DNA from 3 places in the Kluyvera ascorbata genome. Region 2 is predicted to be linked to each of the others. Evidence: predicted binding sites of a transcription regulator. Region 2 holds the regulator's gene; each other region holds the start of a gene.
The links. Region 2 encodes Fur, which represses iron uptake genes when iron is present. Its sites were predicted from a motif close to ATAATAATGAGAACNACTATCAA; they were not measured.
Positions count from the first base shown of each region.

Region 1 (10,591 bases), 1.3 Mb from region 2:
GCTAACCAGCGTCTGGACAACCAGGCTCACTCTTACCGTAAGTAAGAGTTCTGGTAATAAAAATGGCGCACATTGTGCGCCATTTTTTTGCCTGCGATTTGCCCCGCTCTACTGCGTCACCTTCCCTGATGACGTTTCTGTGCCAACCGTTTCATTTCGCGCACTGTTCTGCACCGACAGCACCGGCTCAGCCGCAGAAGCCGTTCCTTTCCCCGTAGAGATAATCACCGGATAACCGGCACGACGCGACAGCGTTTTCTTCACCTGATCTTCGCTCACGCTCGCCTGCTGGACGAATTGCTTAAAGCCAGGGGATAACGTCATCTTCATGGTTTGCGTGTCCTGTGCTTCGTTCTGCGACAGTGGACGATGCACTTCCAGATAGCGAGAGCCATCCGGCTCTACAGCATATTTAACCGGTTCGTTGATAACCCTGACCGGCGTTCCGCTGCGCACCTGAGCAAACAGCGCTTTGATATCTGGCGCGTTCATGCGTATACAGCCCGAGCTGACGCGCAGTCCGACGCTGTCCGGCGCGTTAGTACCGTGAATAAGATATTCACCGTTGCCGTACGCCAGGCGCAGCGCAAAGAGCCCCAGCGGGTTACCGGGCCCTGCGGGAACCACTGCTGGCAGCGTGACGCCACGCTCCAGTGAACGCGCACGGATACCCGCCGTGGGTGTCCAGGTTGGGTTTGGAATTTTCTGCCCAACTCGCGTGGTCATTTCCGGCGTCTCCAGCCCCTGAAGACCTATACCAATAGGATAAACCTGTACCTGCTGCTCTCCCGGCGGGAAGTAATAGAGGCGCAGTTCAGCGAGATTCACCACAATGCCTTCGCGCGGCACATCCGGCAGCAGCATTTGCGACGGGATAGTCACGACGGTTCCAGGTCTTGGCACTGGTGCAATCGTGTTGTTGGCTTCGAGGATCAGCATCGCCGCAGTATCAAAGCGTCGGGCGATGGCCTGTAGATTCTTATCACCGTCCTGAACGGTGTAGGTTTGGTTCTGGCCGATTAAACGACTGTTGGCAGGGGGTAATGGGTAGTCAACGGCCCAGGCGCTAGAAATGGCGCTGAGGGCTCCTAAAATGCTGAGTGCTAAGAGGGACGCGCGCTTCATATCTGGATTCCTTATTCATATTCACTGACAACGTGCCAGAAAGCTGAACCACCAGCGTGGCGGGCTCAGGCCCGCCTTTCGTAACAGAATGAAAGCTGTCTATTTGATATTAGCTAAAACTTGCTGCTTGCGTACGAATTGCCCGAATCATCGCTTCCAGCCCCTGGGAGCGTGAGGGAGTCAAGTGTTGCGCCAGCGCCAACTGTTCAAACCAGGGGCGAACATCGAAGGCCTGAACGTCGGCGGCAGTCATTCCATCGTAAAGGATAAATACCACGGCAATCAAGCCTTTAACAATAGCGGCATCGCTATCGCCCTGTAGCGTGATTCTTCCCTGCTCATCACGCCCCATTACTATCCACACCTGGCTTTGACAGCCCTGAATAATATGCTCCGGGCTGTGCTGTTCCGCGCTAAGCGGCGCCAGGCGCTGGCCCAGTTCGATGATATAGAGGTACTTTTCTTCCCAGTTTGCGCAGCGCTGGAAGTTGCGCAGCAGTTTGTCTTTATCCGGTAAAGCCGCCATTGTTGCTCCCTGTTAACCCAGTAAACGCCTGATGCGCTGTAACCCTGCGACCAGTCTGTCGACCTCTTCTACGGTGTTGTACATCGCTAGCGAGGCACGGCACATTGCGGGAACCTGATAAAACGCCATCAGCGGCATCGCACAGTGGTGTCCGGTACGCACGGCGATGCCGTAATTGTCGAGAAAACTGCCCACGTCATAAGCATGATGCTTGCCGAGGTTAAAGGCTATCACCCCACGGCGCTCAGCGGGACCGTAAAGATGCAGATCAGGCACGGTGGCCAGCGCGTCCAACGCATAACGCATCAGCGTCTGTTCATATTCATCAATCGCCGTCAGCCCCAATCCGTTCACGTAATCCAACGCCGCGCCCAGCCCGATAATACCGCCAGTATTAGGCGTACCCGCTTCAAAGCGCCAGGGCGCTTTGGTCCAGGTAGTACCTTCGCTCAGGCTGACGGTAGCGATCATTGAACCGCCCCCTTCCCACGGTGGCATTTCCTGAAGAATCTCGGCTTTGACGTACAGTGCGCCAATCCCGGTCGGGCCATAAAGCTTATGACCAGAGAAGACATAGAAGTCGCAGTCAAGCGTCTGCACATCAACCGGCAAATGCATCACCGCCTGCGCCCCGTCCACCAGCACCTTCGCACCGTGGCGATGTGCCAGAGTAATCAGGGCCGGCAGCGGATTCTCTGTGCCCAATACGTTAGAGACCTGCGTGACCGCCAGCAGCCGGGTACGTTCGTCAAACAATGCCTCTACGGCATCAAGCTGCAGCGTACCGTCAGGGGTAAGAGGGATAACCCGCAGCTCCGCCCCGCTGCGCGCGCAGAGCATCTGCCAGGGTACGATATTGGCGTGATGCTCCATAGCGGTGATCACGATATTGTCACCCGCTTTGACGTTACTGTTTCCCCAGCTATTCGCCACCAGGTTAATCGCTTCGGTGGTGCCGCGCACAAACACAATCTCTTCGGCGCTGGCGGCATGGAGGAAGTGCGCCACTTTCTGACGAACGTCTTCCATGCGCTGCGTGGCTTCAGCGCTTAGCGTGTGGATCCCGCGGTGAACGGCGGCATAGCCGTGACGATAAAAGGTGGCTTCGGCGTTGATCACCTGCTCCGGTTTTTGCGCGCTGGCGGCCGAGTCGAGATAAACCAGCGGCTGACCGTGAACCTCACGAGCCAGCACCGGAAAGTCACCACGAACCTGTTGTACGGAAAAAGTCATTGTTTACCTCCTGCCAGACGCAGCCCAATACGCGTCAGCACATACTGCTTAAGCGGCTCAAGGGCAATGGCATCGGTCAGCCCAGCGGCAAACGCATAGAGGATGATTCTTTTCGCTTCCTCTAATGCGACCCCGCGTGAGCGTAAGTAAAAGAGCTGTTCGTCGTCGATACGGCCTACGGTGGCACCGTGGCTGCACTTCACGTCATCGGCGTAGATTTCCAGCTGCGGTTTGGTATCCACTTCCGCCAGGCGGCCAAGCAGCAGGTTGTTGTTGGTCATCTGCCCGTCGGTTTTGATCGCGTGCGGTGCTACGGTAATCACGCCGTTAAACACCGCCCGGCCCTTATCGTTAACGATGGTTTTATGCAGCTGACGGCTGTTGCAGTAGCCCTGATTGTGCTCAAGCCAGGTGCGGGTATCGCATACCTCGTTACCCACCGGCATCGATAGGCTGTTCACCCGAAGGGTGCTGTTTTCACCGTTTAGCTGCGTGCTGGTGTGATGGCGCGTGACCGCCGCGCCCAGCAGGAAGCTGTGGCTGAAGGCCGAGGCGTCGCGTCCCAGGCGAAGATCGTTATGGGCAAAGTGGTAACTCAGGGCGTTTTCAACGTTTAGCTTAAAATGATGAAGCTGCGCATTGTCCGCCACCTCCGCGGTCAACCTTGCACCGGTAAAATGGCGCGCTGCATTCAGACTAACGTACTGTTCAATCACCGTCGCCTGCGCCCCTTCCGCCAGCCGCAGGTGATGGCGATAGTGCACGGTGTTCATCTCATCAGAATCAAGTCCACGAGTAATATGCAGCAGCAGCAGCGGTTTTGCCGGATGTTGGTTACGCGCCACCTGAATATGGGTCACGCTGGTCGCCAGCCCTTCGGTCAGGTGGAGAAAGACTTCGCCGTGAACCGCTTCCGGCAGCGACTGACGCTGGTTATCGATCGTTACCTCAAATCCGCTCGCCGATAAATCGTCGCTCAGACGGGCATCGAACTGCCCATCAACAAACACCAGACGGTAAGCATCCAACGCCACCGCGTGGGCATCACGCTCTTCTGCGGTCAGCGCGGGCAGTGCCGGAGCAACGAAAGTGCTGGCAAGCAGTTTATCCAACGAGGTGTATTTCCAGTCTTCATCCTTACGTGTCGGCAAACCCAGCTTTTGTACTTGCTGGAGGTGCTGCTGCGCCTGAGGTGAAACGTTGCCGCCCCGCGACTGGAACAGCGCCTGCCACTGTTGCAGCGCGCTACTGTTGTTCGCTAAGCCAGCCATAGCCCTGTTCCTCCAGTTGTTTCACCAGACGGAAGTCGCCGGATTTCACAATTCGCCCCTGATAGAGCACGTGCACCACGTCAGGCTTGATGTAATCCAGAATGCGCTGGTAGTGGGTGACGATGATAAACGCCCGCTTGCCGTCGCGCAGTGAGTTCACCCCGTCGGCGACGATTTTCAGGGCATCGATATCCAGCCCGGAGTCCGTTTCATCGAGAATGCAGAGTTCCGGCTCCAGCACCGCCATCTGGAGAATATCGTTACGCTTTTTCTCCCCGCCGGAAAAACCGACGTTGACCGAGCGGGTCAGGAGATCCGCAGGCATCTTCAACAGATCGATTTTCTCTTCCATCAGATCCTGGAAATCAAAACGATCGAGCGGCTCCTGGCCCCGGTGCGCACGGACCGAGTTCAGCGCGGTTTGCAGGAAGAACTGATTGCAGACGCCCGGGATCTCAACCGGATACTGGAAGGCCATGAAAATGCCCTCTCCCGCGCGTTCTTCCGGCGACAGCGCCAGCAGGTCATTTCCTTTAAAGCTGACTGAACCACCGGTGACGGTGTAATCTTCACGGCCAGCCAGCGTCGCGGAGAGCGTACTTTTTCCCGAACCGTTCGGCCCCATAATGGCGTGCACCTCACCCGGACGCACGTTCAGGTTAACGCCGCGCAAAATCGCTTTATCGTCAACCGAGACCGCTAATTCTTTGATATTCAACATATCGTTTCCCTTAATCCTTAACCGACGCTGTGCTCAAGGCTGATAGCCAGCAATTTTTGCGCTTCCACGGCGAATTCCAGCGGCAGCTCCGAGAAAACATCTTTACAGAAACCGTTCACAATCATTGAGATAGCGTCATCTTCGCTAATTCCTCGCTGCAAACAGTAAAACAGCTGATCTTCCCCGATACGTGAGGTTGTGGCTTCATGTTCTAGCTGCGCGCTGTTGTTGCGACACTCAACGTACGGGAAGGTATGCGCGCCGCAGTCAGGCCCAATCAGCATAGAGTCGCACTGGGTATAGTTACGCGCATTGGTCGCCGTCGGCATGATTTTCACCAGCCCGCGATAGCTGTTCTGGCTATGCCCGGCAGAGATCCCCTTCGAGATAATGGTTGAACGGGTGTTCTTACCAATGTGGATCATTTTGGTGCCGGTATCGGCCTGCTGATGACCGCTGGTCAACGCCACCGAGAAAAACTCACCAACCGAGTTATCACCACGCAGGATGCAGCTTGGGTATTTCCAGGTGATAGCCGAGCCGGTTTCCGACTGCGTCCACGACATCTTGCTATTTTCCCCTTCACACAGCGCACGCTTGGTGACGAAGTTGAGGATCCCCCCGCTGTTGTTGTCGCCAGGGAACCAGTTTTGTACGGTGGAGTATTTCACCTCCGCATCTTTATGGATGATCACCTCAACAACCGCCGCGTGAAGCTGGTAGCTGTCGCGCACCGGGGCGGAACAGCCTTCGATATAGCTGACGTAGCTGCCTTCATCGGCAATCAAAATCGTCCGTTCAAACTGACCCGTTTTTTCGGCGTTGATGCGGAAATAGGTCGACAGCTCCATCGGGCAACGCACCCCTTTCGGGATGTAGATAAAGGTGCCGTCCGAGGCCACCGCCGCATTCAGCGCGGCGAAGAAGTTATCGTTTTCGGGCACGACCGTACCCAGGTAGCGCCGGACCAGCTCAGGATGATCGTGGATCGCTTCGCCAAAGGAACAGAATATGATCCCCTGCTCGCCTAGCTTTTCGCGATAGGTAGTGGCGACCGAGACAGAGTCAAAAATGGCGTCCACCGCCACCTCTTTGCCTTCGCGTACCGGAACGCCGAGCTGGTTGAAGGCCGCTTCAACTTCATCGGTCAGAAAGCTGCTGGCCCCGGTTTGCTGCTGCGCACCAGGCTCGGAAGCGCAGGTATCATCGCAGTTACCGCAGGACGGCGCGGAGTAATAGCTGTAGTCCTGATAGTTCAGCGATTGATAGTGGGCTTTCAGCCAATGCGGCTCTTCCATCTGAGTCCAGGCATGGTACGCCTTCAGGCGAAATTCGAGCATCCACTCGGGTTCATTGCGCCGGGCCGAGATGGCTCTCACCACCTCTTCGTTGATGCCTTTTGCTAGTTCGTCGGTCTGTAGTTGGGTAAAAAACCCTTCTTTATAGTTCAGCGGGCCACCGGCCCAGGTCTGGACATCGTCACTTGCATCAGTATTGCGCGTCATTATGTACCGCCTATACCCCGAAGCTTTCGCCGCAGCCACATTCGTTCTGCGCCTTCGGGTTATGATATTTAAACAGCTGGTTCAGGCCTTCCCGCACGTAATCCACTTCCGTGCCGTCAATAAACGGCATCGCGCTTAAAGGCACCCACAGCTTCGCGCCGTCGGCTTCGAACAGCAGATCGTCTTTATCCGGCTCGTTGACCGCGTCCAGCACATAGCCGAAACCCGCACAGCCGGTCTGCTTCACTCCGAGTCGAACGCCCTGAATACCGGGCTGTTGTTTTACCAGCTCACGGATATGCGCCGCCGCAGACGGAGTCAGCGTAATACCACGCCAGCTGACGTCGTTAGGATCGAAAGTTCCTGAATGCAAATCCATAGGTCTACCTCATCAGTGGAGCTACAAAGGGATAACGCTATGTTAGTGATAATGATTATCACTTCAACCCGCGCCGCGTGGGGGTATTCGCGGTTTTCCCTTTATAAATGCCTTTTTATAAGCATAGACCCTGCGACAAACGCCGAATGAGATAGATTTATTTTTACAATGCTTTGAAAAATAATGGATTTATTGAGGATGATAGGTGGGTTGGCGAGATGTGCTAAAGATGTATAGCCAATGCCTATTTATTTAATCGGTTTTTCGACTTTCTGTGAATCAAGCACTTAGAGCATTATCAACAGGTTAGCAAAAACACTGTCAGGACATGTAGGGGGCTTTTAGCGCCCCAACTACGCCCCGGCGAAAATTCCAATACCTTTTGGTCAAAGAAAATGCCAATAAACAAAGTAAAATCAACATCCTAAATGTTCTTTACTGCCCTACCACCCGGTCGAAAACGACGTCCTATCTATATGCTGAACGCTTGCCCTACCTGCAGGTGTAGGTGGCTATGATGCTGCAGAAACGTCTGCCAACCGTGGCCTTCTGTTCGTCCACATCAACTTGCCTAACTTCAAAAATATAGATTGCATGAAAGCCGCATTTTTATAACCCAGTTTTTTCAGTATCGTCGCGCGGTGTTGATAGATTGTTTTAGCCGCTTTGTCCGTCATAAAAGCGATTTGGGCGATAGAGAAGCCCTTAGCAAGATAGTTAAGGATAAGGGCTTCTGTTGGTGAAAGTCGTACGTAGTATGCAATACCTTCCATCGACAGTTCTGTCGCCGCAGCTCGCAAAACCTGTGAGAAGCAGTCGCGACTCTTATTTATATTGATAACACGGTCACCAGCAGCCCAAAGAGGATATACCATTCCCGTATCGTGACCTGTCAGCCATACTATCCGATCAATGCAGTTCGAATAAATAAAAGAGATGAAGTTATCACTTTTACCCTCAAGAAGAATATTGCCGTCTACAAATATCATTTTCTGTTGATTAAAGTCGATGCGTTCATCTATATAGTGGAATACATCAAAGTCTTTAAGAGAAAGTTTTATCCCCTGGTAAAGCCAATAGTTATTCGTGTACACAACTATTAGATTGCTTTTTGTGCTGGTGAACGCTGGATTTATTTTATTATCCTCAATTAAAGTGCGCTAAAATTTGCCAGTATCTTCCTGATGTAACCTAACGTTCTCCGGTCTTCACCTTCCTCGTAAATTCGACAACTTCACGAACAAATGCAACATCAACGAGATAGCCGTTGTTTTCTACCCGTATAAACAGATCATCTGACACATTGAACCCACCCAGGATGACTTTCAATTCTCTCATAACCAACCACAGACGTTGACTCGAAGAACTCAACCCATATTTGTCCCAGATATTTATTAGCAACTCCTGATCGGTAATTATTTTACTACCTGATTTTAGCAATAAATATTCAAGCAAGCGTGCTTTGGTTGTTCTGAGTGGAATGCTTTTCTCACTGCCATCTAAAGAAATCAAGGTTTTGTTTTCTACGGAATAATAAAGTCTATTATCAATTCTATATCCAAGAAGCTTAATATTATTATCCACCGCCACCCCGTGTGTTATATTCTCGTTTTCAAGATTACCGAGGCGCAATAAGAGTTACAATTACATTTTCAAACGCAAAACAATCAATACAAAACACTACAAAGAAGCAATACCAAAGACATTAAATTTGTTAAAATTTATATTTTTAGATAATTAATCCATTTCATGATAGGGGATACCGCTTATGGGGTACTCAAAGAAAGGCTTAGAATTAAATATGAGGCCTTCGATTTTTTTCACTAAAATTGATGTATATCAATTTTAGTGATGTGGATAATACATGGGATTATTGATCCTGTGCATTTATTCATCAGTTTATTTACACCTGTTTTTTTCAACCCTTCATCTATTCGCATCCATTTCTACTACTCATCAAAGAGTCTCCTGATCGTTTTTTAATCGCGTAGACAACTCAGCAACGCGCGGTAAATCATCGTGAACATAGACACCTGAAAACTTAATCAATAGAAATATTTCGTTTAGCGATAACGCTCTTTCGAGCTGATAAGCTCCTGCGCAAAGACACACCATCACTGAACATATTGCAACCATTGAGATATGACTAACATATTAATTAAACAGCAAATAGTAGTTGATACGCCTCTCATTGATCGACAGCAAGATTATCCTTACCCAAAACAGTAACAATCCCTCGTTTCTTGGTTTTTAATAAATAAAGTGAATGTTATGAAGTTAGCGATTTTCTTGTTCCTTTTCTCTTTTCAGGCCTACGCCCTCAATTTCTCGTCAACCATTCTTAAGTTGAACTGCCAGGGACGCGGGTTCGTCGAGGTCATTCTGCACGTCTATGAACACACACAGGAAGCATGGGAAGGACATTTTGAAACCGGCGCGGGCCATAAGCACGTAGGTGATGTCGAAATCATCCCCTTCGCCAATGGCGACACTCTTCTTCATCGCGTATCGACCGACTCATTCGGTTATATCTATCGCGGAGAAGAGCGTCTTAAACATTGCATCAAATTAGACGAACGCGCGGTTTATCCAACTTTTGGCTAAGCGCGGGTAGCGGACAGCAAATCTAGCGGTTGAGGAAACGTCATCGTTCAAACGGACGTCTATCCTCATCCGGTTTCACCACTCACACATTTCACTCTCGTCTTTACCCGTCATCGGTCTCAACGCTGCATTTCACATCTAGGCATCTGTTACACAATAAGCTATCTTACCTGTTCAAACCAAACCTAGGTTCCCCTCGTGCGCAGCCATTCTTCATTCAATTTTTTCTCACTTTGCTACATGATGATGACTTATGCGCTCATGTTTACCTTTGTGCTGGTCTTCATTGACTTTGCCGTTGGTGATTCATCTGAGGATGTCTGGACTGGGCGGATGACCCTTCAGCGCTATTTTCTCGAACACGCTTTCCTCTACCTTAGCACTGCCTGTACCGGTGCCGCCGCAGGATTCCTCATCTGGTTTATTGGTTCCAGAAAATCTTAACGGCCTCCTTGATAATCAAGGGATTTCCGACAACGGAATAACCCTCTCTTTTGACGAAGCTCAAAACATGACGTGTTCGATAGCGGTATTAATTCACACCGCAAATATATCCCGTCTTGAATGTGAAAGGAGGAGACGATGAAAACCTACGATCGTAACCGTAACGCTATCACTATCGGCAGCCGCGTCATGATTGCTAACAATGGCGCGACGGGCGTTATCCGGTCAATTCACGGTGAAGGTAAAACGGCTGAGCAACTGCGCCGTACTGACTGCGTTGAAATTGAGGGCTGCGATGGTGTGTATTGCCCACTGGATTTGATCCGTCTTGGCTTCAACTAATACGTTATCGTATCGACGTAGAACTGTGTGAAAAATAACAGCATAAGGCCACCCATGTGGCCTTTTTTATTTCTGTATTCTTTTGAGTAACTGCTTATCCGGCCGTCTTGGTTTATCAACTCACCCTTTACCCACGCTTTGCCCCCTGCAGATTTATCATCCAGCAATGACGCCTTGGTATCTTTTAAAGAAAGTGCGATAACCTCGCCAGCATGAGTCAATTCAGCCTGGATAATTCCGATAACGGCATGGCACACGACAAAATACCCATAACGTAAGTGATGACAAATTCACCTATGGGCACTTTTGTGTCGCTATCCTTCGGAATATCACCGCTATCATCCCTTAACTGGCGCGAGATAATATGACTTGAGCCTTGAAATAATATGTTAACTTAATGGCTTGTTATCAATGACATTACCTGTAAACTGATTGCCACGC
Region 1 is NZ_CP096201.1:2,264,196-2,274,786, reverse strand. It holds gene MY052_RS10740 (major outer membrane lipoprotein) at 1-45, shown strand, start outside; gene ldtE (L,D-transpeptidase LdtE) at 109-1,125, opposite strand; gene sufE (cysteine desulfuration protein SufE) at 1,235-1,651, opposite strand; gene sufS (cysteine desulfurase SufS) at 1,664-2,884, opposite strand; gene sufD (Fe-S cluster assembly protein SufD) at 2,881-4,155, opposite strand; gene sufC (Fe-S cluster assembly ATPase SufC) at 4,130-4,876, opposite strand; gene sufB (Fe-S cluster assembly protein SufB) at 4,894-6,381, opposite strand; gene sufA (Fe-S cluster assembly scaffold SufA) at 6,392-6,760, opposite strand; gene MY052_RS10700 (helix-turn-helix transcriptional regulator) at 7,273-7,854, opposite strand; gene MY052_RS10695 (hypothetical protein) at 7,952-8,344, opposite strand; gene MY052_RS10690 (hypothetical protein) at 9,032-9,364, shown strand; gene MY052_RS10685 (hypothetical protein) at 9,563-9,808, shown strand; gene ydfZ (putative selenium delivery protein YdfZ) at 9,947-10,150, shown strand.
Region 1: the regulator Fur is predicted to act here: its motif matches at 6,800-6,822, upstream of sufA (Fe-S cluster assembly scaffold SufA).

Region 2 (10,591 bases):
CAACATTATTCCGTACATCCTGTCGATGGCTGCGCTGGTGATTATCCAGCGGATGGCTAACGTGCCTATGAACAAAGCACGCGTCGCCAACTTCGTGGCATTCATTGGGGCAATGTATAGCTTCTATGCGCTCTACTCTTCCGGCGAAGAAGCGATGCTGTACGGTTCCATCGTGACGTTCCTCGGTTGGACGCTGTACGGGCTGGTATCGCCGCGCTTTGAACTGAAAAACAAACACGGTTAAATCTACCCGGGCTGCAGACCACTGCAGCCCACTTTTCTTCTTTTCTGATAAGACCATCATCATGAGCAATCCAGAACGCATCGTCAGCGACCCCGATAAAATTCGTAGTCTGCTTCAGCACCATCAGATTTGCCGCATCGCCCTTAACGATGAGTACAGCCCATATATTGTGCCCGTCAATTTCGGCTATACGCATGAAGACGGGCGCTGGACGTTCTATTTCCACGGCGCGCGTAGCGGAAAAAAGATGCGTTTACTGCGCATAAACCCTGCTATTAGTCTTGAAATTGATGGCGATCACCAATTAATTGCGGCTGCCGATGCATGCGACTATAGCTTTGCTTATTCCAGTATTATTGCCAGCGGACGGGCGACTATTTTGCATGAACGTGAAGAAATGGTGCACGGACTGGATGTCATTATGCGCCAGGCCGTACCGGGACGAACATTCAGCTATCGGGATGACATGCTAAAAGCGGTTTGCGTCGTGCGCATCGATTGCCAGATGTTAACCTGCCGCCAGCACGCGGAGAGATAAAAAAGGGAGCCATTCGGCTCCCCTTTTCTTACCCCATCACTCAGGCGTTTTTCAGCACTTCGCTGACAATTTCTACCGCTTCTTTCTCAATCTGCTTACGGTGTTCAGCACCGAGGAAGCTTTCGCAGTAAATCTTGTAGGCATCTTCGGTACCGGATGGACGCGCGGCGAACCAGCCGTTGTCGGTCATCACTTTCAGACCGCCGATAGAAGCGCCGTTACCCGGTGCCGCCGTCAGACGCGCGGTAATCGGGTCACCCGCCAGCGTGCTGGCGCTCACCATTTCTGGAGAGAGCTTAGACAGCGCCGCTTTCTGCGCGGAAGTGGCGCTGGCCTGCAGACGGTTGTAGCTTGGCGCGCCGAAACGAGCCGCAAGTTCGTTGTAGTGCTCCTGCGGGTTCTTACCGGTGACGGCAGTAATTTCCGCCGCCAGCAGGCACATGATGATCCCGTCTTTATCGGTAGACCACGGTGTACCATCGAAGCGCAGGAAGGAAGCGCCCGCGCTCTCTTCGCCGCCGAAGCCGAAGCTACCGTCGAACAGACCATCAACGAACCATTTGAAACCTACCGGTACTTCTACCAGCTTACGGCCCAGGTCGTTCACCACGCGGTCAATCATCGCAGAAGAGACCAGGGTTTTACCCACGGCAACGTATTTGCCCCACTGCGGGCGATGCTGGAACAGGTAGTTGATTGCCACTGCCAGATAGTGGTTCGGGTTCATCAGGCCAGCCGGCGTGACGATACCGTGACGGTCATAGTCCGGGTCGTTAGCAAACGCCAGGTCGAACTTATCACGCAGCGCCAGCAGGCCCGCCATGGCACACTCGGAGGAGCAGTCCATACGGATCGCGCCGTCTTTATCGAGGTGCATAAAGCGGAAAGTCTGGTCAACGTGATCGTTAACGATGGTCAGGTTCAGGTTGTAATGCTTAGCAATACGCTTCCAGTATTCGATACCGGAACCGCCCAGCGGGTCAACGCCCAGGGTCAGACCGGCTTTCTGGATAGCCGCCATATCGACGATATCCGCCAGCCCTTCAATAAACGGCTGCACCAGATCGACTTCTTTCACGTGACCGGAAGCCAGTGCCGCGTCGTACGAAATACGCTTCACGCCTTCCAGATTTGCTGCCAGCAGCGCATTCGCGCGGTCTTCAACCACTTTGGTGACGTTGGTATCAGCCGGGCCACCGTTTGGTGGGTTGTACTTGATGCCGCCGTCTTCCGGTGGGTTGTGGGATGGCGTAATCACGATCCCGTCGGCCAGCTTGCCGCCTTTTTTGTTGTGAACCAGGATAGCGTTAGATACCGCTGGAGTTGGCGTAAAGCCATTGTCTTCCTGAACAATGACATCCACCCCGTTTGCTGCCAGCACTTCGAGAACGGAGATAAACGCCGGCTCAGAGAGCGCGTGAGTATCTTTCCCGACATAGCATGGGCCCGTAATTCCATTTTTCGCGCGCTCTTCAGCAATCGCCTGAGCAATGGCCAGAATATGCTTTTCATTGAAGCTGTGACGACCCGCGCTCCCACGGTGGCCGGACGTACCGAACTTCACCGCATGTTCCGGGTTACTCACGTTAGGCTGCAGCACGTAGTACTGCGCCGTCAGTTGGGCGACGTTGATCAAATCACTCTGCTGTGCAGGTTGTCCTGCACGGGTATGGTTTGCCATTGCCTGGTCCTTCTTATGCAAGGGTTAGATTGTCAGTATTAGATAGTACCGCAAACCTTCTCAATCAATTCCCCCGGGAATTGCATTGATTGCATGATGTGTTCGACCATGCTGCATTTACGGCCTGTATTGGTATTGGTAATGACCCAGTATGGCGTATCCGGAACCTGTTTTGGTTTTGTCTGATTGCCGTTTTTGAGCAGCGTTTGCTCATCAGCCGCAAAATAGACACGGGTACGACCGTGAAGGGATTCGGTAGCTTCTGCAAACGCTTTGTTGTCCAGAGCGTACAGCGTGGTCAGAACCAGCATGAAGCGGTTAACCGCTTTCTTCTGCTCGGCATACTCATCAGAGAGCAGCAGCTCGCGCATGGCACGAACTTTATCTTTGGCGGTTTTCACCGTTTTTACGTCAGCAACGGGAGCAGCAGCCGGGGCCGGAGCGGGAGCCGGTTCTGCTTTGACGACCGGCGCAGCGGCAGCAGCCACGGGCTGGGAAGCGGCGGAGAATTTCAGCATACGCCGTAAAATGTCGGACGCGCTCTCGCCAATGTGCAGAGTGTGAGCCGCAATATAGCGATAGAGCTCGTCATCAACTTCGATCGTTTTCATCTTAATCCGGTGCGATAATTTTTCTGAATACAATTCATTGGGATTATAAAGTCAAAACCCAACAGCGGGTAGCGCCAAACCAGGAAGACGGCAAAATTCGGATGAGTTCCTCTCTTGCCCCTGAGCGTTAGAATGTCCAACATGATACCCTAACCCGACAATGCGAAAAAAAGAACTTTGCTATGAAATTGAATGTCCGAGCGCAATCTGCACAAAACCTGCACAATAATTCTCCCATCGTTCTCGTCCACGGCCTGTTCGGCAGCCTCGATAATCTGGGTATCCTGGCCCGCGACCTGGTTACCGATCACGATATCCTCCAGGTCGACATGCGTAACCATGGCCTCTCACCGCGTGCCGATGAGATGACCTATCCCGCCATGGCTCAGGATCTTCTCGACACGCTTGATGCCAACAGCATCGAAAAAGCCACGGTTATCGGCCATTCCATGGGTGGCAAAGCGGTGATGGCGCTTACCGCGCTGGCCCCAGAACGCATCGACCGCTTGGTCGCAATTGATATTGCACCGGTGGATTATCACGTCCGTCGCCACGATGAGATTTTTGCGGCCATTAACGCCGTTACCAGCGCCGGTGTAGCAACTCGCCAGCAGGCCGCGACGGTAATGCGCGAATACTTAAAAGAAGAAGGTGTGATTCAGTTCCTGCTGAAATCCTTCGTCGACGGTGCCTGGCGCTTTAACGTACCGGTGTTGTGGGAGCAATACCCGCATATCGTGGGCTGGGAAACCATTCCGGCCTGGGACCACCCTGCTCTGTTTATTCCTGGCGGCAATTCACCGTACGTCACCGAAGCCTACCGCAGCGCGCTGCTGGCTCAATTCCCCCAGGCAAAAGCACACGTCATCGCCGGTGCGGGCCACTGGGTTCACGCCGAAAAACCGGACGCGGTACTGCGGGCTATCCGTCGTTACCTCAGTGAATGATTAAAAATGCATCGACCGCGCGCCAGAATGGCCGTGGTCGTTGGCGTGTGGGTCTCACTGATGTATGATTGCGCGCTGTCTGCACTGGGCACCGCCCGGTAGCTTGTTTCCCCGAAGTCACTCAGAACCATGGCAAAAGAACAAACGGACCGTACGACCTTAGATTTGTTCGCAAATGAGCGTCGGCCGGGAAGACCAAAAACCAATCCGCTTTCGCGTGACGAACAGCTGCGCATTAATAAGCGTAATCAGTTAAAACGCGACAAAGTGCGCGGTCTGAAACGCGTGGAGCTGAAGCTGAATAACGAAGCCGTTGATGCGCTCAACGAGCTGGCGACTGCCCGTGATATGAGCCGTAGCGAACTCATCGAAGAGATGTTGATGAGTCAGTTGGCCCAGCTACACGGACAGGGGAAAGTCTGAAAATCCCCCCAAAACACACTTTCATGTAGCAGAGTGTGCAGTACGGCACGATAGCGGTTTCCGCACGCTTCTCAGTTCTGCTATGATTGCCCTTATCTGTGGGCAATAAGCCACCACCATATCATTAAGTTTCAAGAGGTTATTTTACTCATGGCAATCGTTGGCATCTTTTTCGGTAGCGATACCGGGAACACCGAAAATATCGCAAAAATGATTCAAAAACAGCTTGGTAAAGATGTCGCTGACGTTCACGACATTGCCAAGAGCAGCAAAGAAGATCTGGAAGCATTCGATATTCTGCTGCTGGGTATCCCAACCTGGTACTACGGCGAAGCGCAGTGCGATTGGGACGATTTCTTCCCAACGCTGGAAGAAGTGGACTTCAACGGCAAGCTGGTCGCGCTGTTTGGCTGCGGCGACCAGGAAGACTATGCTGAATATTTCTGTGATGCGCTGGGTACCATTCGCGACATCATTGAACCACGCGGCGCGACCATCGTCGGTCACTGGCCAACGGCAGGTTACCATTTCGAAGCGTCTAAAGGCCTGGCCGATGACGACCACTTTGTTGGTCTGGCCATCGACGAAGACCGTCAGCCTGAGCTGACCGCTGAACGCGTTGAAAAATGGGTTAAGCAGGTTGCAGAAGAGCTGCACCTGGAAGAGATCAAAAACGCCTGATGCAAAACAGTGAGGCGTAGTGATGAAACTACGCCTCATTAATAGGTAAAAGCAATTAAAATAATAGCTACAATTTTTTAACTTTTTAGCGCATACCTGTACAATATCTTCTGATTTAGCGCGGTCTCATCGTAACTTTGTCGGTGAAGCCTCGTTTTTGATAGCTTAGTTTACCCGGCTCTTGCTGTTTTCATTTCAATAGGGTCATTCTATAATGAGACGCATTAATTCGGGTGCATTCTCTGTGATACTTTCGCTGATGGAAGTTGATCGTTTAGCAACAGGACAGATTCCGCATGACTGACAACAATACCGCATTAAAGAAGGCTGGCCTGAAAGTCACACTTCCACGGTTAAAGATTCTGGAAGTCCTTCAGGAACCGGATAACCACCATGTCAGCGCGGAAGACTTATATAAACGCCTGATCGACATGGGTGAAGAGATTGGTTTGGCCACGGTTTACCGCGTACTTAACCAGTTTGATGACGCCGGCATCGTGACTCGTCATAATTTTGAAGGCGGTAAATCCGTTTTCGAACTGACCCAGCAGCATCACCACGATCACCTGATTTGCCTCGACTGCGGCAAAGTGATCGAGTTCAGCGATGATTCCATCGAAGCTCGTCAGCGTGAAATCGCGTCGAAGCATGGTATTCGCTTAACGAACCACAGTCTTTATCTCTACGGTCACTGCGCTGAAGGCGACTGCCGTGAAGATGAACACGCGCATGACGCAGTCGCAAAATAAGCGTACTGCCTCTCGAAAAGCCAGCCTATGCGCTGGTTTTTTTATACTCTGCGTTTTACGACGCCCACAAAAAAACCGCTGCAAGCAGCGGTTTTTTATTATCAGCGTAAGCCTATTTCTGCGGCGTATTGTTGCTGCGAATTTCTTGCCAGATCTTATCGCAGTTTTTTGCTACTGCTTCATCATTGCCCATTTTTCTAGCGTTAATGCATTTCTGGTAGTCGATGACGCGCACGCTTTCCTGGTTCGCGAACTGCTCGTGTGCTTTCTCTTGCTTCAGCACGTTCAGTACGCTTTGACAGGCCTGAATTTTATCCGGGTTGCCTTCTGCGGTGTTAATACAGGCGCTGTAGGCATCCTTCAGCTTGCTATCTTCCTTCGGCGCAGGAGATTGCGCACAGGCGGTTAACCCAGCAGCCATCAGCGCAACAATAATCAGTTTTTTCATACGATGAGCCTCTTAGCGGCGGCAGAGGTCTCCCCCTGCCACGTTAGCATCAGAAAATGGTGAACGGTGCGATAACCATGAATTTCACGTCACGCTCATCCTGGAAGATGTTGCCGTAACCACCGCCCCAGCTTGGGATATCGGAGTGATTGTCATACTGAGTGAAGTGCAGTTTGAACAGCGTACCTTTCGCACGACCATCCTGTACGGTGTATGCTACATCGAGGCTGTAGGCAGACTCTTTAATCTTGTTGTTCTTGTCGTAGTACGCATCCGGGCTCAACTGCCAGGTCGCTGGCTTAGCATCCCATGCGTAAACGTAAGAAGCACCCACTGCCCAACCCGGCAGATCCCAGTTTTTCAGGTCATACATAGTACCGAAGAAGACCGCTTTTTCGCCGTTGGCGTTGAAGTCAGAGCGGTTATCCCACCAGATATCCAGACGACCGTTAGAGGAGGCGTAGGTTGGCGTCATACGCTGCAGGAAGTAACCCTGCTGGCCTTCTGCTTTAACCCAGGTCCCTTCCAGACGGAAGTCGAAGACTTCTTGCAGCTTGTAGCCGAAGGTTAATGCTTGCAGCCATGCGGTGCCGTCATAGATGTCGTTGACGCCGTGATCGCTCACCTTGTCACGGGTACCGTAGAACTGGTAGCTGGTGGTCAGCGGGCCGCCAGGGATATCAAATTTGTAGCTACCTTTGGCGAAGTACTGATCGATATAGCCTTCTGCCTGACCAAATGCGGCTTCCAGCACCAGGTCATTTTTGAAATCGTATTTCGCACCGATGGAGTGCAGGTAATCAACTTTGGTCTTCTTATCGTTCTGATAGAAGTTGTCCATTTCAAGGTGCCAAGGCGCCTTGTAGTTGTTGGTCCACATGTAGGAGAAGCTCAGCGCGCCAGCATCACCGTAGTCGAAATTGGCCCCGGCTTCAGCACCCTGATAGGTACCTGGCATAAAGCTCCAGTGCGGCGCCAGCAGCGTCTGACCGGTTGGCTGGATGTAACCTGCGCGAGCCCATGCTGGCCCTAATTTAAATTTAGCTGCCGCTTTGTACAGGCTGATACCGCTCTTATCGCCGCTGTAATCTTCGCTGTAGCCTTTGTTCTTAGAGGAGAACGCAATTTCGTTCGGGTGACCGCTTTCTGCACTTTCCGCCATTTCAATTGCGGTGAACGCAGCAATATCAATACCGAACATATCGGCAGCATAGCCAGACTGGAAGTCGAGGTTGGCGTTCCAGGTGGAATGAGAAAGGTTGGTTTTGTATTTGTCATTATCGGTGACATCTTTACGGTCACGCTCACGCTGCCAGTAATAGATACCGCCGGTCAGTGTAGAATCATCGATGAAACCTTCTGCTTTTGCTTCCGGGGTCATCATAAAGCCTGACATTGCTGTCACACCGGCGATAGCCAGCGCCAGCGTACTACGTTTGCCACTAAACGTACGCATAGTTATATCCTCTTTGACTTTTAAAAATGCCGCTGCAAAGCAGAAGCAAAAAATAAAAACTTTAAAAAAAATGAACTTCTTAAAAAAGGTGTTTCGCTACACCGATAGACTATTTTTCGCGACGCGAATTATCAATCCTTTTCCTCAACGAGAGTGCAGGATTATGACAAAGCGCACATATTTGGTTTCTGTTTGTAACAGCGTGCGTTATTGAAACATATTCACGTCAGGCCTTGTGGGCTCTGGGTTAAATGTGAATGAGAGCGTTTACATAATGTTTCTGTGATAGAAGAGATCAAAAATGAAGAAGCGCTTAGGCTTAGAAGGTTTGCATTAATTCGCTACGCGAAACTATGAGGGACGTATTTTTTCATCCGAAAGAACACCGTTATTCCAACGAAAGTTTTCGTTAAAAACGAGGCAAAAAAAACGCCGCATGGGCGGCGTTTTTATTATTGGGTGTTAATTACCCCACCCAGGTGTCTCGTAAACCAACGGTACGGTTAAACACCAGCTTCTCAGCCGTGGTGTAGCGGCTGTCCAGGCAGAAGTAACCCTCACGCTCGAACTGGAACGCTTTACCGGCTTCAGCGGCCTGCAGAGACGGCTCAGCGTAGCCCTGCTTGATAACCAGTGACTCTGGGTTCATTACCGACAGGAAGTCTTCTGCGGCACCAGGGTTTGGCACGCTGAAGAGACGGTCGTACAGACGAATTTCAACCGGCAGCGCATGTGCCGCGCTAACCCAGTGAATGACGCCCTTCACTTTACGACCATCTGCTGGGTCTTTGCTCAGGGTATCAGCATCGTAGGTACAGAAGATGGTGGTGATATTGCCTTCAGCATCTTTCTCTACGCGCTCTGCTTTCACCACATAGGCGTTACGCAGACGAACTTCTTTACCCATCACCAGGCGCTTGTACTGCTTGTTGGCTTCTTCACGGAAGTCCGCGCGGTCGATCCAGATCTCAGCGCTAAACGGCACGTCACGGCTACCCATTTCCGGCTTATTCGGATGGTTAGGCATAGAAACCAGCTCGCTTTCGCCCTGCGGGTAGTTTTCGATAACCAGTTTAACCGGGTCGATAACCGCCATTGCGCGCGGCGCGTTTTCGTTGAGATCTTCGCGAATGCAGGATTCCAGCGAAGCCATCTCAATGGTGTTGTCCTGCTTGGTGACGCCGATGCGCTTACAGAATTCACGGATAGACGCCGCGGTATAACCACGACGACGCAGACCGGAAATGGTCGGCATACGTGGGTCATCCCAGCCTTCTACGTGTTTTTCCATTACCAGCTGGTTCAGCTTACGCTTGGACATCACGGTGTATTCCAGATTCAGGCGCGAGAATTCGTACTGGCGCGGGTGAACCGGGATGGTGATGTTGTCCAGCACCCAGTCGTACAGACGGCGGTTGTCCTGGAATTCCAGCGTACACAGGGAGTGCGTAATGCCTTCCAGCGCATCGCTGATGCAGTGAGTAAAGTCGTACATCGGGTAGATGCACCACTTAGTGCCGGTCTGGTGGTGATCGGCAAATTTAATGCGGTACAGCACCGGATCGCGCATGACGATAAACGGCGAAGCCATATCGATTTTAGCGCGCAGGCAGGCAGTACCTTCAGCAAAGCCGCCGGTACGCATTTTTTCGAACAGCGCCAGGTTCTCTTCCACGCTGCGATCGCGGTACGGGCTGTTTTTGCCCGGTGCGGTCAGCGAACCGCGGTATTCGCGGATCTGCTCAGGCGTTAATTCATCAACGTACGCCAGGCCTTTGTTGATAAGCTCGACCGCGTAGGCATGCAGCTGATCGAAGTAATCAGAAGAGTAACGGACGTTGCCAGACCAGTGAAAACCTAACCACTCGACGTCGTTTTTGATGGACTCAACGTATTCGATATCTTCTTTAACCGGGTTGGTGTCATCGAAACGCAGGTTGCACTGGCCTTGATAATCTTGCGCAATGCCAAAGTTCAGGCAGATGGATTTCGCATGGCCGATGTGCAGATAGCCATTCGGCTCTGGCGGAAAACGAGTATGCACCGTGTTGTGCTTACCGGTAGCCAGATCTTCATCAATGATCTGACGAATAAAGTTAGTCGGGCGGGCTTCAGCCTCACTCATCGTGGATTCCTCAAAGCGTAAACAACGTATAACGGCACATGATCTTATAAGCCGCGCCCGGAGACAACTATTTGTTGCACAAAAAAGGCGATGGAATATCGAATATGGGGGTATTTGCTGCAAAAAAAAGCGGCGGAGGATTTCCCCCCGCCGCTTAAGGCACTTAACTCACTTTACTCAGGAGCAGTTATTTACCTTTAATCTCATACAGTGGCGTTTGACCGGCAACCACATGACCTTCGGCTTTAATCACCAGACCGCCGAAATCATCGCTGTTGCTGCAAACTACCGGGCTAATCATCGAGCGCGCATTGGCGTTCAGGAAGTCCAGGTCCATTTCCAGGATTGGCTCACCCGCTTTCACTTCTGCACCCTCTTCAACCAGACGTTTGAAGCCTTTACCTTCCAGCGCCACGGTATCGATACCCATGTGGACAACGATTTCCGCGCCTTTGTCAGTTTCCAGGCAGAACGCGTGGTTGGTGTTGAAGATTTTCACGATGGTGCCCGTTGCTGGGGAAACTACGGTTTTATCCGTTGGTTTAACCGCCACACCGTCACCGACCGCTTTGCTGGCGAAGGCTTCATCAGGAACCTGCTCCAGTGCAACCACATCACCGGTAATCGGAGAAACCAGAGTTTCTACGGTCGCGGTGTTAGCCACAGCCTGCGGTTTTGCCGCCGCTGG
Region 2 is NZ_CP096201.1:3,528,417-3,539,007, forward strand. It holds gene potE (putrescine-ornithine antiporter) at 1-244, shown strand, start outside; gene MY052_RS16860 (pyridoxamine 5'-phosphate oxidase family protein) at 306-782, shown strand; gene pgm (phosphoglucomutase (alpha-D-glucose-1,6-bisphosphate-dependent)) at 823-2,463, opposite strand; gene seqA (replication initiation negative regulator SeqA) at 2,502-3,074, opposite strand; gene ybfF (esterase) at 3,257-4,021, shown strand; gene ybfE (LexA regulated protein) at 4,151-4,444, shown strand; gene fldA (flavodoxin FldA) at 4,595-5,125, shown strand; gene fur (ferric iron uptake transcriptional regulator) at 5,422-5,874, shown strand; gene MY052_RS16895 (ChiQ/YbfN family lipoprotein) at 5,987-6,322, opposite strand; gene chiP (chitoporin ChiP) at 6,372-7,778, opposite strand; gene glnS (glutamine--tRNA ligase) at 8,245-9,903, opposite strand; gene nagE (PTS N-acetyl glucosamine transporter subunit IIABC) at 10,091-10,591, opposite strand, start outside.

Region 3 (10,591 bases), 2.2 Mb from region 2:
GGCGCTGCGTGAGGCGTATCTATTCTTACGCCGCCTTGAAAACCTGCTGCAAAGCATCAACGACGAACAGACGCAGACGCTGCCTGGCGATGACCTCAACCGCGCCCGTCTGGCGTGGGGAATGCATTTTTCCGATTGGGCCTCGCTGACCGAGCGGCTGGATACTTTGATGGCGGAAGTGCGTCGCGTCTTTAACGAGCTTATCGGCGACGATGAAGAGCCCTCGCAGGAAGAACAGCTTTCGGAGTCCTGGCGTGAGCTATGGCAGGATACCCTGCAGGAAGATGATTCTCCGTCGGGGCTGGTGCATCTGAGCAACGACGACCGCCACCGCGTGCTGTCGCAGATTGCCGACTTCCGTAAAGAACTGGATAAGCGCACCATTGGCCCGCGTGGGCGTCAGGTACTGGACTCGCTGATGCCGCATCTGCTGAGCGAAGTGTGCTCGCGTGAAGATGCCACGGTATTGCTTACGCGCATTACTCCGCTGCTGAGCGGCATTGTTACTCGTACCACTTACCTCGAACTATTAAGCGAATACCCCGGCACCTTAAAGCATCTTATCCGCCTGTGCGCCGCGTCGCCGATGGTGGCAAGCCAGCTTGCGCGCTACCCGCTGCTGCTGGATGAGCTGCTTGACCCGAACACGCTCTATCAGCCGACGGCGACCGATGCTTATCGTGACGAGCTGCGTCAGTATCTGCTGCGCGTACCGGAAGAGGACGAAGAGCAGCAGCTGGAAGCCCTGCGTCAGTTTAAGCAGGCGCAGTTGCTGCACATTGCCGCCGCCGATATCGCCGGTACGTTGCCGGTGATGAAGGTCAGCGACCACTTAACCTGGCTTGCGGAAGCGATGATTGATGCCGTGGTCCAGCAGGCGTGGGTGCAGATGGTGGCGCGCTATGGACAGCCAACCCATCTTCGGGAGCGTCACGGGCGCGGGTTTGCAGTGATTGGTTACGGCAAGCTCGGCGGATGGGAGCTGGGCTATAGCTCAGATTTGGATCTGGTCTTCCTGCACGACTGCCCGATGGACGCCATGACCGACGGCGAACGGGAAATCGACGGTCGTCAGTTCTATCTGCGTCTGGCGCAGCGCATTATGCACCTGTTCAGCACGCGTACTTCGTCTGGCATTCTGTATGAAGTCGATGCGCGTCTGCGCCCCTCCGGCGCGGCGGGTATGCTGGTAACCACCGCTGAATCGTTTGCTGATTATCAGCAAAACGAAGCGTGGACTTGGGAGCATCAGGCGCTGGTGCGCGCCCGCGTGGTCTACGGCGACCCGCAGCTGCAGCAGCAGTTCGACGAGATCCGTCGACGTATTCTGACCACTTCGCGCGAGGGTACGGCGCTGCAAACCGAAGTGCGCGAGATGCGTGAAAAAATGCGCGCGCATTTGGGCGGCAAGCAGCGCGACCGTTTTGATATTAAAACCGATGCGGGTGGGATAACGGATATTGAATTTATCACCCAGTATCTGGTGCTGCGCTATGCCCACGAGAAGCCGAAGCTGACCCGTTGGTCGGATAACGTGCGTATTCTCGAACTGCTAGCGCAAAACGACATTATGGACGAGCACGAAGCACAGGCACTCACCCGTGCCTACACCACGTTGCGCGATGCGTTACATCACCTGGCGCTTCAGGAGCTGCCGGGAAATGTCGATTTATCAAGCTTCGTGCGGGAGCGTGAACTAGTCAGTGCCAGTTGGCAGAAGTGGCTGGTTCAACCGTGAAATGTGCTATTATCGCGCCAAAATTTTGATTCTCTCAGGAGACAAGAATGAAAGTAACGCTGCCGGAATTTGAACGCGCAGGAGTGATGGTGGTTGGCGACGTCATGCTGGATCGCTATTGGTATGGTCCAACCAGCCGTATTTCCCCGGAAGCCCCGGTCCCCGTAGTGAAGGTGGAAACTATAGAAGAACGCCCGGGCGGCGCGGCAAACGTGGCGATGAACATTGCGTCCCTGGGGGCAGGTTCACGTCTGGTCGGTCTGACCGGTATCGATGATGCCGCACGCGCATTGAATAAAGCGCTGGCCGACGTCAACGTGAAATGTGACTTCGTTTCCGTACCGACGCACCCGACGATCACCAAGCTGCGCGTACTGTCGCGTAATCAGCAGTTGATTCGTCTGGACTTTGAAGAAGGCTTTGCCGGCGTTGATCCACAGCCGCTGCATGACCGCATTCAGAGCAGTTTGCCGAGCGTAGGCGCACTGGTACTGTCTGACTACGCTAAAGGCGCGCTGGAAAGCGTTCAGCAGATGATTCAGCTGGCGCGCAAAGCAAATGTGCCAGTGCTTATCGATCCGAAGGGCACCAATTTCGAACGCTATCGTGGCGCAACGCTGCTGACGCCGAACCTCTCTGAGTTTGAAGCGGTGGTTGGTAAGTGCAAGGACGAAGCGGAGATCGTTGAACGGGGCATGAAGCTGATTGCTGATTACGATCTCGCTGCGCTGCTGGTGACACGTTCCGAGCAGGGTATGACGCTGCTGCAGCCGGGCAAAGCGCCGTTGCATCAGCCAACGCAGGCTCAGGAAGTGTACGATGTGACCGGTGCAGGCGATACCGTTATCGGTGTACTGGCGGCGACGTTGGCCTCTGGCAAAACGCTGGAAGAGGCCTGCTTCTTTGCTAACGCTGCGGCGGGTGTCGTTGTGGGCAAACTGGGTACTTCTACCGTTTCGCCAATCGAACTGGAGAATGCTGTGCGCGGTCGCGCGGATACCGGTTTTGGCGTAATGAGCGAAGAAGAGCTGAAAAATGCGGTTGCCGCTGCCCGTCGCCGTGGCGAGAAAGTGGTGATGACCAACGGCGTGTTCGATATTCTGCACGCGGGGCACGTCTCCTATCTGGCTAACGCGCGTAAGTTGGGCGATCGTCTGATTGTTGCGGTAAACAGCGATGCTTCTACCAAACGTCTGAAAGGTGAAACCCGCCCGGTTAACCCGCTGGATCAGCGCATGATTGTGTTGGGCGCGCTGGAGTCCGTGGACTGGGTCGTATCATTTGAAGAAGATACCCCGCAGCGTCTGATTGCCGAGATCCTGCCGGATCGTCTGGTCAAAGGCGGCGACTATAAGCCAGAGCAAATTGCCGGTAGCGAAGAAGTGTGGGCGAATGGCGGTGAAGTGCTGGTGCTGAACTTTGAAGATGGTTGTTCTACGACCAATATTATCAAGAAGATTCAGAAAGATAGCGAGAAGTAGTGCGCTAAATTTCCCCCTCACCCTAACCCTCTCCCCGTGGAGGATAGGGCCGGGGTGAGGGGGCTGTATTCTTACTCTTTGTCGTCTACGACCGGTGCCGCAGCGCGGTTTTCCAGCTCGCTAATCCGCTGTTCCAGCAGCGCCAGCTTCTCACGCGTACGCAGCAGAACCTGAGTCTGCACGTCAAACTCTTCACGGCTCACCACATCAAGACGCGTCAGCTGTGACTGGATCACCTGACGAACTTTCTTTTCAATATCATCCCCGAACTCACGCAGGCCTTTCGGCATGGATTCGTGGACCTGGCGGGCGATTTGTTCAATTTTTTTCGGGTCGATCATCTCTTGTTCCCTGATTCTGTCGGCATGAACGTTATTGTAGTGTCTTATCCCGGTGCGATAAACCAGAATTGTTCGAAGCTTATGCATTGCCGAAGATAGTCATTGGCGTTATAGTAAGTACGCTTATTCTCAGGGCGGGGCGAAATTCCCCACCGGCGGTAAATCAGCAACATCCAAAGAAGTTCGCGTTGCAGCAAGGCGGCAACTGAGCGAGTCACCAGGAGTTTAGTCAACTAAATGACTGGTGTGAGCGAAGGCAGCCAACGCAGCGGCAGCGTGAAATTCGAAGGATTGGCTGAAAGCCCGCGAGCGCTTCCTATGAACATGGGAAGGTCAGCAGATCCGGTGTAATTCCGGGGCCGACGGTTAGAGTCCGGATGGGAGAGAGTAACGATTCAGTTGGGTCAAGAGCCCGCTCGCGTTATCCATTTGCCGTTTATCGGCACTCCTAAGACTGCCCTGATTCTGGTAACCATAATATTAATGAGGTTTTTTTACCATGAATCAGACGCTACTTTCCTCTTTTGGTACTCCGTTCGAACGCGTTGAAAACGCGCTGATTGCTCTGCGCGAAGGTCGCGGTGCGATGGTGCTGGACGACGAAGATCGCGAGAACGAAGGCGACATGATCTTTGCCGCCGAAAACATGACCGTTGAACAAATGGCGCTGACTATCCGTCACGGTAGCGGCATCGTTTGTCTGTGTCTCACCGACGAACGTCGTAAACAGTTGGATCTGCCGATGATGGTAGAAAACAACACCAGCGCTTACGGCACCGGCTTTACCGTCACTATCGAAGCGGCTCACGGCGTGACCACCGGCGTTTCCGCCGCTGACCGTCTGACTACCGTTCGCGCGGCAATTGCCGACAACGCGAAACCTTCCGACCTGAACCGTCCTGGCCACGTTTTCCCACTGCGCGCGCAGCCGGGTGGCGTGCTGACCCGTGGTGGTCACACGGAAGCGACGATCGACTTGGTTTCTCTGGCAGGTTTTAAACCGGCTGGCGTACTGTGTGAACTGACCAACGACGACGGCACCATGGCGCGTGCGCCAGAATGCATCAAGTTTGCGAAAGAACACAATATGGCGCTGGTCACCATTGAAGACCTGGTGGCATACCGTCGTGAGCACGAGCGTAAAGCCAGCTGATTTTAGCGGCCTACGTGATAAAGCCCGGTTTGCGATACGCACCGGGCTTTTTTATTGTCTGTCGTCAGCCAATGCCCATCGATTGCAGAATCACCAGGCTCATTCCCATCACCGACATTCCGCACAGGACGCCGTAGCTTGGGTTATTGTTAGGGTCTATTTCTTTGGCCAGCGGCATGAGTTCATCCACGGAAAGGGCGACCATAATCCCGGCGACCGCCGCCATAATCGAGGCCATCAGCACCGGTGACACCATGCTGCCGAGAATCGCCCACGCCAGCACGCCGCCCAGTATTTCCGCCATACCGGAAATCCCCGCCCAGAAAACGGCTTTACGCTTTGAACCCGTTGCGGCATAGACCGGCCCGGCGACCGCCAGCCCTTCAGGAATATTGTGCAGTGCTACGGCGAGTGCGATACCAAAGCCTAGCTCGAGATTGTTGCTGGCAGTGACGAAGGTCGCGATGCCTTCCGGGAAGTTGTGCAGGCTGATGCCAAGGGTCAGCAAAATGGCGGTGCGGCGAATATTGCGCGGCAGCGGCTGGGTGTTTTTCTGCATCAGATCCTGCGGATGCGCGTGCGGTAGGGCGCGATCGAGGGCGAAATAGCCAATCAGCCCAATGACAAACATTCCGTAACCCAGCACTGGCGACATCCCCGGCGCGTCAAGCGCGGCGGGCAGCATCTCCATTAAGGAGATAAGCAGCATAATGCCGGCAGCAAAGCCGAGTGAAAAGGCGAGTACCCGGTTGGACGGTTTTTGCCCGATAACCCCGAGAATTGCACCGATAAAGGTGGCAGCTCCTGCCAGTAATGTCAGAATCAGCGGTACCGACATCGCTTACTCCTTATGATAATGATTATCATTCATGATATTGAAAATCGTCGCGGCTGGCGAGAGGCGACGTTAATCTTTACTTCATCCTTACATTCAAATTTTCTGAAGATCATCATCACGCTTATCTGAGTTTATCCTCACTGAAAACAGGTTAATGTGGTGTTATTCAATTATTCCCTCTGGAAGGATAACATCATGTCTCGTAGCCGAATGCCAGCACTGTTTTTAGGTCACGGTAGCCCGATGAACGTACTGGATGATAACCTCTATACCCGTACCTGGCAGCACCTGGGCGAAACTTTACCGCGTCCAAAAGCGATCGTGGTGGTGTCTGCGCACTGGTTTACCCGCGGCACGGGCGTGACGGCGATGGAAACCCCGAAAACGATCCACGATTTCGGCGGCTTTCCGCAGGCGCTTTACGATACCCATTACCCGGCTCCGGGCTCCCCGGCGCTGGCGCAGAAGCTGGTAGAGCTGCTGGCTCCTGTTCCGGTGGCGCTGGATAAAGAGGCCTGGGGCTTTGACCACGGCTCCTGGGGCGTGCTGATTAAGATGTACCCGAATGCGGATATCCCGATGGTACAGCTGAGTATCGACAGCACAAAACCGGCGGCGTGGCACTTTGAAATGGGTCGTAAGCTGGCAAGCCTGCGTGATGAAGGCATCATGCTGGTGGCGAGTGGCAACGTTGTGCATAACTTGCGTACGGCGAAATGGCACGGTGATTCAACGCCTTATCCATGGGCGACGTCGTTCAACGATTATGTGAAGGCAAACCTGGACTGGAAAGGGCCGGTAGAACAGCATCCGCTGGTGAACTATCTGTCACACGAAGGCGGTTCGCTGTCGAACCCAACGGCGGATCACTTCCTGCCGCTGCTTTATGTGCTGGGTGCCTGGGATGGCGAAGAGCCCATCACGATCCCGGTAGACGGTATCGAAATGGGCTCCCTGAGTATGCTGTCGGTATTAATCGGCTAGCAATTATTCAACGAAAATGTGGGGATAGAAGCGTGACAGATCCTGCGTGATCAGCGCTCTGTCCTCACGAATGCCAATCCCGGCCGGTTCGTCGTTAATCAGCCAACTGCCAATCAACATATAGCTATCGCCAAACTTCGGCAGCGGATGGAACTGTTGCACAATCATTCCTTCTTCGCCGTAAGGCCCTTCCACCTGCTCGATGGTTTTGCCGTTCTCAACGATCGAAATGTTGGCGCCTTCGCGGGAGAAGATCGGCTTCACCACGAATTTGTCCATCTCCGGATGATTGTCTTCGGCAAAGTAGGCCGGCAGCAGGTTCGGGTGATCCGGGAACATTTCCCACAGCAGCGGCAGCAGCGCTTTGTTAGAGATAATGCTCTTCCAGGCCGGTTCCAGCCAGCGCACGCCAGCGTCTTCGAGCTTGGTGGAGAACATCTCGCGCAGCATATATTCCCACGGGTAGAGCTTGAACAGGTTACTGATAACCTGATCCTGAAGATCGGTAAACTGGCCTTTCTCGCCCAGACCGATCTCATCAATATAGAGGAACTCGGTCGCCACGCCCGCTTCAGCGGCGCAGTCTTGCAGGTATTGCACGGTACCGCGATCTTCTACGGTGTCCTGACAGCAGGTCAGGTGCAGTAGCTGGAAACCGTGCTGTTCGCGCAGCACGTTGAAGCGCTCGATGATCTTTTCCTGCAGGCTGTTGAACTGATCGCTGCCTTCTGGCAGGTTGCCTGCGTTGATCTGATCTTCAAGCCAGATCCACTGGAAGAACGCGGCTTCGTACAGTGAGGTTGGGGTATCGGCGTTATTTTCCAGCAGCTTCGGTTCACCGGTGCCATCCCACGCGAGATCGAGGCGCGAGTAGAGCGACGGCTGCTGTGTTTGCCATGATTGGCGCACGAAAGTCCAGGTGTGCTTCGGAATGCGGAACTTCGCCATCAGCTCATCGCTGGCGATGACGCGCTCAACCACTTTCAGGCACAGCTGATGCAGTTCGGCTGTGACTTCTTCCAGTTTTTCAACCTGCGCCAGCGTCAGCTTGTAGTAGGCTTCTTCGCTCCAGTACGGCTCGCCGTACATGGTGTGAAAGTTGAAGCCGTACTCCGTCGCCTTTTCACGCCAGTCCGGGCGTTCAGTAATGCTGATTCTTTCCATGTTAATTAGCCGCCCATTGAACGGGTGGTGGTGCCTGATGCGCTACGCTGCATGGTGGACTGCTTGGCAACGGACTCACCGAAGCCGCCACGGGTCACGGTGCTGGTGGTCGCCGGTTTTGGCGCCATAGCGGTTTTCGGTACGTTCATCGAACGGCCCGGCTGCGCTGCACCGTAGTTTTTACCGCTGGCATCGGTGTATTTACCGTAGGCCGGGCTGGATGGATTCTTCGAGGTGAAGACCGGCTGCTGCTGGTAGCCACCCATGCCACCGCTCATCATACGACCCATCATGTAGCCCGCCATCAGCGGCATCCAGAAGCTGCCGCTGCTTTGAGCCTGCGCCTGGTTTTCACCGCTGGCTGGTGCCATGCCTGCCTGTGCAGGTGCCTGCTGACATTGGCCTTCGCCAAATTCAGCGACGCAGTCTTCACGGCTGGCGTATTTCGGCGCGGTACGTTCGGCTTCTTTCAGGGCGTTATCGAAGGTGGTTTTACACTCGGCGCTTTTGCCCGGATTCGCCGCAGAGCAGTCGTCCGCGTTTTGATACAGCGTGACGGTTTCGTCAGTTTTTTCACAGCCCGCCAGCATGAATACCGCGGTAACGGCTAATGCGACCGGAGTGAGGTGACGCGCGCCCCAGCTTTTACGAAAGGCGGCGTGTTGAATATTGTTCGTCCGTTTCATTGTGTTCTTCCTGGACCCAGTAGAGTGGTATTGCAATAACGCTCAGGATAGTGGATGAGTGGTTGAAAATGAAGCGAAGAAGGGCGTAAAGCGGCGGATCTTTACGTTGCCTTACGTTAGCGCAAGAGAATAAAAAAAGGGCCCGCATAAAGCGGACCCTTTTCGGTACGGCGTGAAGCCTTAGCGCAGACGCGCTTTGCTGGTCGCCGGAGAGGTGTAGCCATCCGCCGAGGCGTCCTGCTGCGGGTTCTGCGGCGCAACGCTGTCGGTAGACGTGGCAACGTTTTTACCCAGCGTATTGTTCAGCGCAAGCAGATCCTGCTCGTTGAGCGTACCCAGCGCATTTTTGATATTCAGCTGGTTGATCAGGTAGTTATAACGCGCGCTGGAGAGCTGTTGCTTAGCGTTATACAGCGTGGTGGTCGCATCCAACACGTCAACGATAGTACGCGTACCCACGGAGTAACCCGCTTCCATCGCGTCTAAAGAGCTCTGTGCAGAGACAACGGCTTGTTTATAGGCGTTGATGCTGCTGATAGAGGCGTTGATGTTGTTGAAGGAGGAACGCACGGTCTGTACGACGGAGCGGTGCGCGCTTTCCAGCTGCTCGCTCGCGCCGACGAAGTTGTACTGTGCCTGTTTCACCTGCGAGTTAACCATCCCGCCCTGGTACAGCGGCAGGGAGAAGCTCAGGCCAATTTTGTTCTGGCCAGCATCGTTGTCGTTGTACTGTGAACTGTTGGTTTTAGAACCGCTGTAAGAGGTGTTGGACACCCCGGTAGAGGCGGTTAAATCCAGCGTCGGCAGGTGGCCGTCCTGCGCCTGGCGAATTTGTTCACGCGCCAGATCCTGGTTCAGACGAGCCTGAAGCAGCGAAAGGTTGCGGTTTTCCGCTTCTTTCAGCAGCGAGTTAACGCCCTGCGGCTTGTCGGTTTTAAAGCTGTCGACGTTCAGAGAAGCCAGCTCTGGGTAGTAGTTACCGGTGACCTGACGCAGCGCTTCAACGGCGTTGTCGAGGTTGTTACGCGCGGTTACTTCGTTCGCCAGTACGGTATCGTACTGTGAACGGGCGTTCTGCACGTCGGTAATCGCCACGAGGCCAACGTTAAAGCGCTGAGTGGTTTGATCCAACTGGCGGTAAATCGCCTGTTTCTGCGCTTCGGTGTAGGAGAGCGAGTCAATCGCGCTCAGCACGTTAAAGTACGCGGTGGCGGTATTCAGGATCAACGTCTGCTGATCGGTCTGGTAGGTGACGTCCTGAATGCCTGCTGCTTTTTCCTGCAGGGTCAGAGCGCGCCATTTAGACATATCGAACAGCGACTGCGTTAACTGCAGTGAACCGCTGGTCACGTTGGAGTTCACGCCGTTGCTGTCGCGGAAGCCATTGGTATAGGTATAATCGGCACCCAAACCCAACTGCGGTAACAGCGGGCTACGCGCTTCGTTGATCTTTTCGAATGCAGCATCGCGGTCTGCTGCTGATTTACGGAGATCTGGGTTACTGGTACGTGCCTGCTGATAGACCTGTAACAGGTTCTCTGCCTGGCTCATTGTACTGAAACCCGTAAGGCTCAGACCAATAAGGATGGGGAGCAATTTCTTCATTTGCATGTGCATTCCTTGTTGTGAAGCTTAGCGCTGATCTAATTCACAGAAAAAATATTCGCCGATTGTACCAGAGTCTGCCACGTTAAAAAGTTGTCGTAATGTGCCATCTGGCGTTAATTTGCACCAATCTACCACAGAGAGTGTGGAACCTAAGATAAACGGACTTTAAATCCACGATTTCACCACAATTACAGCATAGGCAAGGCCATGACAAAATCATGTAACCCGGTGGTTACCCTCTCGAAAAACGATGTAGAAATTATTGCACGAGAAACAGTATATCGCGGTTTTTTTTCAATAGATGTGTACCGTTTTCGCCATCGTTTATTTAACGGTGAGATGAGCGGCGAAGTTCGACGCGAAATTTTTGAGCGCGGTCACGCTGCAGTCTTGCTACCCTTTGACCCAGTGCGTGATGAAGTAGTGCTGATTGAGCAAGTTCGCATTGCGGCTTACGACACCAGTGAGACACCCTATTTGCTGGAAATGGTTGCCGGCATGATTGAAGAGGGCGAGAGCGTAGAAGACGTGGCTCGCCGCGAATCAAAAGAAGAAGCTGGTCTTGAACTCGGTCGGGTTAAAGAGTGTCTGAGTTATC
Region 3 is NZ_CP096201.1:663,670-674,260, forward strand. It holds gene glnE (bifunctional [glutamate--ammonia ligase]-adenylyl-L-tyrosine phosphorylase/[glutamate--ammonia-ligase] adenylyltransferase) at 1-1,738, shown strand, start outside; gene hldE (bifunctional D-glycero-beta-D-manno-heptose-7-phosphate kinase/D-glycero-beta-D-manno-heptose 1-phosphate adenylyltransferase HldE) at 1,786-3,219, shown strand; gene ubiK (ubiquinone biosynthesis accessory factor UbiK) at 3,291-3,560, opposite strand; gene ribB (3,4-dihydroxy-2-butanone-4-phosphate synthase) at 4,060-4,713, shown strand; gene zupT (zinc transporter ZupT) at 4,778-5,551, opposite strand; gene ygiD (4,5-DOPA-extradiol-dioxygenase) at 5,747-6,535, shown strand; gene MY052_RS03205 (glutathionylspermidine synthase family protein) at 6,539-7,699, opposite strand; gene MY052_RS03210 (DUF1190 family protein) at 7,705-8,385, opposite strand; gene tolC (outer membrane channel protein TolC) at 8,566-9,990, opposite strand; gene nudF (ADP-ribose diphosphatase) at 10,201-10,591, shown strand, end outside.
Region 3: the regulator Fur is predicted to act here: its motif matches at 5,558-5,580, upstream of zupT (zinc transporter ZupT).